2 regions of the Embleya sp. NPDC025285 genome follow, and region 2 is predicted to be linked to the other one. Evidence: riboswitches for the same ligand, from Rfam matches in the RefSeq annotation. Region 2 holds a riboswitch; the other holds the start of a gene.

Region 1 (5,198 bases), on a different contig from region 2:
TGGACGTGGGCACGACCACCACGTTCGTGGCCCGCGCGCTGGTGGACCGCGAGGAACTGCGCGACCTCGTGGTGTTCACCAACGGGCTGACCATCGCCCTGGAGCTGGAACGGGCGATCCCGCGGTTCTCGGTCGTGGTCACCGGCGGCACGCTGCGGCCGTTGCAGCACTCGCTGATCAATCCGCTCGGCGACCACATTCTGGAGCGGATCCACGCCGACACGGTCTTCATCGGTTGCAACGGCGTGCATCCCACCGGGGGCATCACCAATGTGAACCTGCCCGAGGCCGAGGCCAAACGCGCGATGTTGCGAGCCGCGGGTCGCCGGGTCGTGGTCGCGGACGGCTCGAAGCTGGGCCGGGTCGAACTCGCCGAGGTGTGCCCGCTGGCGGACATCGACCTGCTGATCACGAGCGGCGCGGCCGATGCGGAGGCGCTCGACGCGCTGCGCGACGTGGGGCTGGAGATCCTGGTCGCGGAGTAGGCGGCCGCTGCGCGCAGCGGGTGCGGGGTGGGCATGTACCGGAGCGCGCGGAGTAGGCGGGCACGGCGCGAAGCGGGTAAGGGTGGGCACGTACCCGAGCGCGGGACCCTGCCCGGACCCGAGCCGGTCCTCCCGCCGTGGCCCCTCACTCGGCCGCCGCGACCCTCGGCGCGCCCGTCCCGGCCCCCTCGCTCGACGGTCGAGGCGCCCTGGTTAGGCTGCCCTTGCGAACGGTTCACCCGGCTTCGACCGATTCCGGGTGTCGCAAGAGGGAATCCGGTGCGAATCCGGAACTGCCCCGCAGCGGTAAGTGGGAACGAAAGTCGTCATCACGCACTGGGCCCCGGTCGAACGGGTCCCGGGAAGCGACGACCGGTAGGCATCCCGGCCACACCCGTGGCTCCCGGGACCCGCCCACGAGTCCGAAGACCTGCCGTCGCCCGCGTACGCCTCACGCACGCGGACTTCCGGGACCTCGCGGGCGGGTCCGTCGGACGACGGCGCCGTGCGGTGTCCGCCGCCGTACTCCCTCCCGAGTTCCCCCGACGAGGACTCGCAAGGGAGAGCTTCGACGATGCGTACGCAGATACCCGGGCGGATGCCGGCGGCACACCGATATTCGTGGGCCGCGGCGGTGGCCGCCCTCGCGCTGTTCGCGACCGCGTGCGGCGGCGCCGTGCGGGACGACAAGGCCGCCGCTCCCGCACCCGCCGCCTACAAGCCGTACGCGGACACCGACAACTGCGGTGTGACCACGAGCTACGACCGGCCGCCGCAGCGCGCCGCGACGCTGACCTCCAACGCGACCGAGCTGATGCTCGAACTGGGCCTGGCCGACCGGATGGTGGGCACCGCCTACCTCAAGGGCCGGACCATCGGCGACAAGTACAAGGAGCCGTACGCGCGGATCCCGGTGCTCGCCGACGCGCAACCCTCGCTGGAGAAACTCCTCGAAGCCACCCCCGACTTCGTCTACTCGGGCTACCCGGACGGCTTCTCCGAGTCGTCCGGCCACACCCGGGCGCGGCTCGGCGAGTTGAACATCAAGACCCACCTCAACCCCGAGGGCTGCGCCAAGGCGCCGGTCACCTTCGATCAGCTCTACGGCGAACTCCGCTCCATCGGCGGCATCTTCGGCGTGCCCGAGCGCGCCGAGCGCTCCGCCGCCGCGTTCCGGCAGCGGCTCGACGCGGTCACCGCGCGGCTCGCCGGCGCCGCGCCGGTCAAGGTGTTCGTGTACAACTCGGGCGCCGACGCCGCGCAGACCACCGGCGGCAACTCGATGCTCAACGAGATCATCACCCGTGCCGGTGGCACCAACGTGTTCGCCGACCTGAACGAGCGCTGGACCAAGGTCTCCTGGGAGCAGGTGGCCGAACGCAAGCCGGACGTGGTGCTGATCTACGACTACGTGACGCCGCCGGTCGACGCCAAGATCGCCACCCTCAAGGCCACTCCGGTACTCGCCGACGTACCGGCGCTGCGCGCGAACGCCTTCCCGGTGATCTCGCTGTCCGTAGCGCAGCCCGGGCCGCGCTCGGTGGACGCGGTCGAGGAACTCGCCAGGCAACTGCACCCCGACCGGCCGTGACGGTCGATCGGGACCCGGTGGCGGTACGGGTCGCGGTCCTGCGCGGCGAGGGCCCGCCGACACCACCGGTCGGCCGTGCGGCGGTCGTCCCGGGCGGCCGGGTCCGCCTTCCGCTGGTGGTCGGCGGCCTCCTCGTCGCGCTGTTCGCGGCGGCCGCGGCGGGGCTGCTGGTGGGGTCGGTGTCGGTGCCCTGGTCGGAGACGTGGCGCATCCTCGCGCATCGCGTCGGCGGAGACGCGTGGGTGCGGCCGTCGTGGAGCCGCGCACACGACCTGATCATCGCCGACACCCGGTTGCCCAGGGTGCTGCTCGCCGCCGTCGTCGGCGCGACGCTGGCCGTGGTGGGCATGGTGATCCAGGCGATCGTGCGCAACCCGCTGGCCGGTCCGGACGTGCTCGGCGTCTCCTCCGGCGCGGCCACCGGAGCGGTCCTGGTGATGCGCTGGGGCGTCGCGTCGATCGGCGGCCTTTCGCTGGGCGCGCTCACCCTGAACGCGGCCGCGTTCACCGGCGGACTGATCACCCTGCTCGTGGTCTTCTCGGTGGCCCGCTCCGGCGGCCGGGTCACCGCCGTGCGACTGGTCCTGGCCGGCGTCGCGGTCAGCGCCGTGTTGTCCTCGCTGACCAGCCTGCTCGTGCTGACCTCACCGGATCCGCAACTCGCCGCCCAGGTGCTGTTCTGGACGCTGGGCGGCTTCGGCTCGGCCCGCTGGACCCTGCTGCTCGTCCCCGCCCTCGCGCTCGCGATCGGCCTGGTGGTGCTGCTGCTCCAGGCGCGCAACCTCAACCTGCTCCTGGCCGGCGAGGAGAGCGCGGCCGCGCTCGGCCTGGACGTCCAGCGCTTTCGGCAGGGCATGTTCCTGCTCGCGGCGGTGCTCACCGGGGTCGTCGTCGCGGTCAGCGGCGTGATCGGCTTCGTCGGCCTGATGTTGCCGCACGTGGTGCGATTGCTGGTCGGCGCGGATCATCGGCGCGCGCTGCCGGTGGCCGCGCTGCTCGGCGCGGTGTTCGCGATCTGCGCCGACCTGGTGGCGCGTACGGTGCTCGCGCCGCAGGAGTTGCCGGTGGGCATCGTGACCTCGCTGGTCGGCGGCCCGTTCTTCGTCTGGCTGCTGCGCCGGGACGCGCGCCGGGAAGCGGGCGCACGATGACCGGGCCCGCGGCACGCCTGGTCCTGGACGACGTCACCTTCGCGATCAACGGCCGGCCCCTGGTCGACGCGGTGTCGCTGACCGTCGAGCCCGGCGAGGTGGTCGGTCTGCTCGGCCCCAACGGCAGCGGCAAGTCGACCCTGCTGCGCAGCGTGTACCGGGTGAACCGGCCGACCTCGGGCCGGGTACTCCTGGACGGCGAGGACGTGTGGACGCACTCGGCGCGCTGGGCCGCACGCCGGATCGGCACCGTACTCCAGGACATGCCCACCGACTTTCCGCTGACCGTGCGGGACGTGGTCGCGATGGGCCGCTCCGCGCACAAGGGCCTGCTCGACCCGGACGACGCGACCGACCGGGCGATCGTGGCGGCGGCGGTGGAGCTGCTGGAACTCGCCGACCTGACCGAGCGCGCGTTCGCGCTGCTGTCCGGCGGTGAGCGGCAGCGGGCGCTGGTGGCACGGGCGTTGGTACAGCAGCCGGGCCTGCTGGTATTGGACGAGCCGACCAACCACCTCGACATCCACCACCAGCTCGCACTGCTGCGGTTGGTCCGTCGGCTGGGCGTGAGCGTGCTGGTCGCCCTGCACGACCTCAACCTGGCGGCGATGTTCTGCGACCGGATCTGCCTGTTGGCCAACGGCCGGGAGGTGGCGACCGGCACGCCGGCGCAGGTGCTGACGGCACCGACGATCGAGCGGGTGTACCGGATCGAGACGGACATCCGGACGCACCCCCGGACCGGGACGCCGCTGGTGGTGGTGTTGTAGGGGAAGCCGGGCCGAGACGGGCGGTCGGGGCGGCTGTGCCCGGTGCGTTCGCCGTGTTCGCCGTGTTCGCCGTGTTCGAGAGGTCCGGTGTGTCCGATGCATTCGATATGTCCGATGCGCGGCGGGTGCCGTCCGGGCGGGTGAAGGGCGGAAGTGAGTAGTTGTACGGATGTTCGCGTCGGACCCGCCGCCTAGCGTGATCCGCATGACCTACACGCCTCCCACCCCGGGCAGCAATGGCGAAGGCTTCGCCCGCGCGGCGGCGTTCGTCGTCGGCCTGTTCCTTTTCGTCGTGGTCGCGATGGTCGATCTGTTCGTCCTGATCGGCTTCGGCGGCGCCACCGAATCCTGCGCCAACCAGACGTGCCGCGACTGGTACGGCACCCGACTTCCCTGGGTCTTCGGCCTGTTCGCGCTCAGCTTCGTGACGGCCCTGATCGCCCTGGTCCGCCGTCCCCGCCGCCGCGGCGGCCGTCGCGTGACGATCACCCTGCCGTTGTCCCTCGCCGCCATCGCGCTCCAGGCCACCGCCTTCGCCCTGAGCCAGAACGGTCCGGCCGCCTGAACGCACGGGCGGCCCGTCGGGCCGGATCGCGCACGCGCCGGGGCCGGTGTGTTTTCGGCCGGCGGTCCACGCCGCACAAAGAGCGTGAAGAGGTCATATCGGCGCGCGGGTTCCGGTCGTCGCACGCGTTCTGTCACCGCTCGCGCAAGCACGGTGACGGTCGGACACCATCGGCCCGCCGACGGCCGGCGCCGAAGCCGCTCGGCGCCGCACGACGTTCCCCACCAAGGCGCTGACCTGCGCGGACGCCGCCCGGGGGTGCGGGCGGCGGACGGCGGCGTGACTGTGCCCCCGGCAGGACTCGAACCTGCGACCAAGTGCTTAGAAGGCACCTGCTCTGTCCACTGAGCTACGAGGGCGTGGGCGAATCAGGATCTTGCACTGGATCCGGTCGCGGCACAACAGAATAGGGCCGTGTGCATGCCTCACCGACGTTCCGGCGGTCACCGTTACCTGATCAGACGCAGTTGGCGGCCAGAATGTGATCAGAGAAGGGCCGAATCGGGCAGAGGGAGGCGCAGTGGGTCCCACAAGGACTGTACTTGTCGGCTACGGCGTAGGGGGCTCGGCCTTCCACGCACCGGTCATCGAGGCCACGGAGGGGCTGGAACTGGCCGCCGTGGTGACCGGGAATCC
Region 2 (5,198 bases):
CATCGGCTCGGGACGGGAGATGTCGCCGGCCAGGATCGGCGGGCGCACGTACCGGGTGCCGTACGACTGGACCCAGCCGTGCCGGGTGGCCACGTATCCGGTGAGTTGTTCGGCGAAGTACTGCACCATGTCGTTGCGTTCGGCCTCGCCGTGCACCAGGACGTCGATTCCGGCCTTCTCCTGGAAGGAGATCACGTCGCGGATCTCGGACTCGATGCGTTCCTCGTAGCCTGCCTCGTCGATGCGTCCGGCGCGCAGGTCGGCGCGGGCGGTGCGCAGCTCGCCGGTCTGCGGGAAGGAGCCGATCGTGGTCGTCGGCAGCAACGGGAGTCCCAGGTGGGCGCGTTGGGCCGCGGCGCGCTCGGCGTAGGGCAGGCTGCGCCGGCCGTCCGCGTCGGTGACCGCGGCGGCGCGGGCACGTACGGCGGGGTCGCGGGTCAGGGCGGAGGTCTTGCGCGCGGCCAGGTCGGCCCGATTGGCGGCGAGATGGGTCGCGATGGTGTCCGTGCCCTGGCCCAGGCCGCGGGCCAACGTGACGATCTCCTCGGTCTTTTGCCGGGCGAAGGCGAGCCATCGGGAGATCTGCGGGTCGATGTCGCGCTCGTCGCCGGCGTCCAGGGGCACGTGCAACAGGGAGCAGGACGCGGACACGTCGACGCGCTCGGCCAGGCCCAGCAGGGTACCCAGGGTGGCCAGCGACCTGCCGAGGTCGTTGATCCACACGTTGCGCCCGTCGACGACGCCGGCGACCAGGCGCTTGCCGGGCAGTCCGCCGACGGCGGCCAGGGCGTCCAGGTTGGCGAACGCGGCTCCGGTGAAGTCGAGGGCGAGCCCCTCGATCGGCGCCTTGGCCAGGATCGGCAACGCCTCGCCGAGGCGGTCGAAGTACGAGGCGACCAGCAGCCTGGGCCGGTCAGTGAGCGCGCCGAGGTCGCGGTAGGCGCGTGCGATGGCGTTGAGTTCGGCGAAGCTGCGGTCCTGGACCAGCGCGGGTTCGTCCAGTTGCACCCACTCGGCGCCGGCCGCGCGCAGGTCGGCGAGCACCTCGGCGTACACCGGCAGCAGTCGATCCAACAGGGTCAGCGGCTGGAAGTCGGCCGCGACGCCGGGCGCGGGCTTGGCGAGCAGGAGGTAGGTGATCGGGCCGACCAGTACGGGGCGGGCGGTCAGGCCCTGTGCGATGGCCTCCTCGAACTCGGCGACCTGCTTGGCGGAGTTCGCGGAGAACACGGTGTCGGGGCCGAGTTCGGGGACCAGGTAGTGGTAGTTCGTGTCGAACCACTTGGTCATCTCCAGCGGCGCCACCTCCTGGGTGCCGCGCGCCATCGCGAAGTAGCCGTCCAGGGCGTCGGCTTCGACGGCCGCACGGTGGCGGGGCGGGATCGCGCCGACCATCACGGTGGTGTCCAGGACGTGGTCGTAGAGCGAGAAGTCGCCGGTGGGCACCTCGTGTACACCGGCATCGGCGAGCCGATCGCGGTTGGCGCGGCGCAGTTCGGCCGCGGTCTCGCGAAGCCCGTCGGCGGTGACCCGACCGGCCCAGTAGCCCTCGATGGCCTTCTTCAACTCCCGGCGCGGGCCCTGTCGGGGGTAGCCGTACACGGTGGCGCGGGTTGCCGCGGCTGCGGACTTGGTGGTCACGGAACTCTCCTTCGCGAGTTGTCTCCGGAATCCCGGGACGGATCGAGGGCGCGAAGGGATGGCAAGCCGCCGGGGCGTTTCGGCGCTGTCGCGCACGTGTGCCACCGGGGTTGTCCGCCGACCCGCCCACGAGGTCACCGAGATCACCGTGTGCCTCGTCGGCACACGGGCAGTGGCAGGTCTTCGGACTCGTGGGCGCGTCCACCGAAAGGGCGGACTCCTACTGGCCGTCGCTTCCCGGGCCCGTCCTGGGGCCCAGTGCTGTTGACGGCGGTCGTTCCCACTCACCGCTGCGGGGCAGTCCCGGATTCACACCGGGTTCCCTCTTACGACGCGCCTGCCTGGCGGGCAGGGCGAACCGACTGCGTCCGTCAGCTTAGCCGGCGATGGGCGCGTCCGGCAGGCGAGTCCACCCGGTGGACGGTGAAACGACGTACGCGCGAGGCGGATGCCGCCGCCGGCGCCGATCGGGCAGGCGTGCGCGGTCCGTTCCCGGCGTTCGTTCCGACCGAATCACGCGCGTCGGCGATGACCGGCGGAACGAACGCGGTCGCGGAGCCGAGGACGACCTCGCTTCGGATCCGACGCCGGGTCGGCCCTACGGGCGCGTGGGGGCCACGCGCGGGGGCGGATTGGTGGTGGACGTCTTGTCCTTGGAGAAGGACCAGCCCTCGAAGCTGCCCAGCGGGGGCTTTCGGTTGGTCGCGCCCCACGAGCTGTAGGTCCAGGTGCCGTTGTTCGGCGCGTGCCAGTACGACCAATACGCCGACGCCGGAGGGGTGTTGACGCAGGGCTCGGTGTCCGTGCCGGGCTTGCCCTCGATCCGGCAGATGAACGCCTCGCCCCACCGGTTCGTGCCCTGGATCTGGAAGCCGGCGTTCTTGAGCGCGGCCAGACCGGTGGCTTGGTCGCCGGGCGCGCAGCGGGTGAGCGTGGCGCCGCCGAGTTCCTGGAAGTCGACGATCACGGTCACCCCGTTGGCGTCCGGGCAGACGCCGGCGGAGCCCTTGGTGGGGTCGATGGCGTAGGCGGCGGGTGCGCTCACGGTGATCTGGGCGGTGGCGGGCAGCAGGAGAAGGGCGAGTGCCCCGACCAGCCGGCCTATTCGAGCCTTGTTCCCACGAGATTTCACGTGCGGATTCCCTTCGTGCGACGGGCGTCGGCACGAGCGGCGGAACCGATGCCGCCCGGGCCGAGCGATGTTCCTCACAGGACCGCCGACCCCGGCATCGCGCCGACGAGACACCGCCGGACGTGAAATCCGGGCTTCAGCGTGCAGTCCACGACAGCTGGAGCCTTAAACTCGTACGAATCCAGGCATTCCGACTCGCGGCGGCCTGTCGGCCACCGCCTACGGTTGCGGGTCAGCGCCGGATTTCGACCGGCTTCCCCTGGATTGCGAACTATGCGGTTGTGTCGCCGACCCGGACAGGGTCGGCTTGCGGAGCGTATGAGATGAGCTGCTCGTCGTACAACAGGTCGCGCGAGCAATGCACGGTGCCGTTCGTCACCGCGTGGGAGGCGCCGCCCGGAAGGCGCCGGCCGAAAAGCGTCGGCCGGAGAGGCACCGCCCTGAAGGTCGGCCGACACGGTGGCCGGCCCTGTGGTGGGCCGCGGCGCCGGCGCCGCGGCTCAGGTGGGTTCGCCCACCCGATACCCCGGCACGGACGGCCACCGCACCGTGAGCACCACCGACTCCTCCTCGGCCGCCCAGGAGTGGTCGACACCGCGACCCCACACCACGTAGTCGCCCTGCTTCGCCAACAAAACGCTGCGGCCCGGCAGTTCGACCCGGAACCGGCCGCTGATCAGGATCAGCAGCGCGGTCCGCGCCTCACCGCTCACCCACTCGGCGCGCGCGTCGCCGGGTGGGTGGACACCCCACTTGATCTCCACCGCCTCGCTGTGCCGAGGGTCGCCGACGTCCTTGAAATGGCCGAGCAGCCAACCCCGGTCCAGCGCCGCGTCCGGGCCCGCGTTGCCCACGTACACGCTGTCGTTCATGGCCGGGGACGCTAGCAGAGCAGGCTCCCCGGCCCCAAAGGGTCAGCCGGCCGAGGTCACCTGCCGCGCGTCCGGCTCCTCCGCCGCGCGGACCTGGCGGAGGTGGTCGGACACGGTCATGATCGCGAGGAGCGCCGTGGCGACCGCGAGTACCGCCCAGCCCGTGCCCGCGACGGACGCGACGAGGGGTACCGCCACCACCGCGGTGACGATGTGTCCCTGGACCGGGCCGGTGGCCAACACGAAGCGGTGCCACGCGTGACCCGCCAGGAAGGTGGCCAGGCCGGCCCCCAGCCACCAACGGTTCGTGTCGCCGCCCAGGTGATGGATGGCGTCCGAGATGCCCGCCGCGATCAGCACGATACCCGCGATCATCACCGCGTGGGCCAGGCCGAACGCCACGTAGCCGAGCATCTGGCGACGCTCGACCGACGCCTCCGACATGGCGCGCACGGTGCGTTCGTCGTCGCCGCCGAAGTAGGTCCACCAGATGCCGGTGGCGACCGCGATGCCGAGCAGGATGCCCCCCGCAAGCTTCCAGTCGACCGGTCGACCGCCCGCTCCGATGCCGACGGCCACGACCGATTCGCCGAGCACGATCAGGATGATCAGGCCGTGCCGCTCGACGAAGTGGTGCGGCTCGACCACGAAGCCGCGGATCCGACCGATCACCATCGACAGGTACATCACCACCACGGCCGCCACCCAGCAGGCCCAGGTGCCTGCGTCCGGCAGGTGCGGCGCGACCAGGATCAGCAGGCCGCCCGCCGCGTTGAACGGCGCGAGGCGCAGGATCCCGGAGCGGGCCGAGGGTTCGGACGCGGTCAGGAACAGCGCTACGTGCATCCCGACGGCGACCAGGAACGCGAGGCCGAATGCCCAGCCGTCCGGGTCGAACGCGTACGGAAGGTCCAGGCCCATCACGAAGAACGAAGTCATCGTGAGCGCCAGCAGCAGCCGGACCACCGTCGCGTCGGGACGGACCGCGTTCGTCAACCAACTGAACGCGCCGAACATCCACCACATCGCCGCCAGCGGCAACATGCCCTGGAGCAGCCCGGTCCAGCCCGGGTGCGACTCCACCTGGTGGGTGGCCTGAGTGAGCACGAAGACAAAGACGAGGTCGAAGAACAGCTCGATCGGGGTCACACCGGTGGGCCGCTCGTTCTCGGCCGGCGTCTCGATCGGGTCGTGCGGGAGTTCGAGGGGAATCTCGTAGCCGAGGTCGAATTCGGGTCCGGGCGTGGCTGCGGGTTCGGGTACGGATCCGGCCGGCGGCGTCTTCGCGGATGCGGACTGCGCCGGTATCGAGGCGTCGATCCGATCGGGTTCACGGGGTGTCGAGGAGGGGCTCATGCGTTCGCTTTCGTGTGTCCCGGGGTGCGCCCATCGGGGGGCCGAGGCGCGGCACCGAAGTGCGATCCGACCGAGATGCGACCCGGTCCGGAGTGGAGTCGCGCGCGTGCGCGGGCCCATCATCATCGCGACTTCCGCTTCGGCACAGGGGGATTCCGTCGCGTTCGCGATCGGCGTAGCCCGGGCACACGCTGCGG

What was found. A riboswitch is a leader RNA that binds a small molecule or an ion and turns the genes downstream of it on or off. The one in region 2 is predicted to bind cobalamin.
Region 1: linked by a shared signal. The riboswitch ahead of ACZ4FV_RS05270 (ABC transporter substrate-binding protein) and the one ahead of metE (5-methyltetrahydropteroyltriglutamate--homocysteine S-methyltransferase) in region 2 are both predicted to bind cobalamin.

What each region holds. Positions count from the first base shown of each region.
Region 1 is NZ_JBVHLU010000005.1:106,141-111,338, reverse strand. Features, by position in the region: gene ACZ4FV_RS05275 (DeoR/GlpR family DNA-binding transcription regulator) at 1-485, shown strand, start outside; cobalamin riboswitch at 699-937, shown strand; gene ACZ4FV_RS05270 (ABC transporter substrate-binding protein) at 1,060-2,076, shown strand; gene ACZ4FV_RS05265 (FecCD family ABC transporter permease) at 2,073-3,227, shown strand; gene ACZ4FV_RS05260 (ABC transporter ATP-binding protein) at 3,224-3,997, shown strand; gene ACZ4FV_RS05255 (hypothetical protein) at 4,203-4,562, shown strand; tRNA gene ACZ4FV_RS05250 (tRNA-Arg) at 4,849-4,921, opposite strand; gene ACZ4FV_RS05245 (Gfo/Idh/MocA family oxidoreductase) at 5,083-5,198, shown strand, end outside.
Region 2 is NZ_JBVHLU010000004.1:79,732-84,929, forward strand. Features, by position in the region: gene metE (5-methyltetrahydropteroyltriglutamate--homocysteine S-methyltransferase) at 1-1,641, opposite strand, end outside; cobalamin riboswitch at 1,799-2,020, opposite strand; gene ACZ4FV_RS04180 (flagellar hook-length control protein FliK) at 2,240-2,773, opposite strand; gene ACZ4FV_RS04185 (cupin domain-containing protein) at 3,274-3,645, opposite strand; gene ACZ4FV_RS04190 (low temperature requirement protein A) at 3,688-5,001, opposite strand.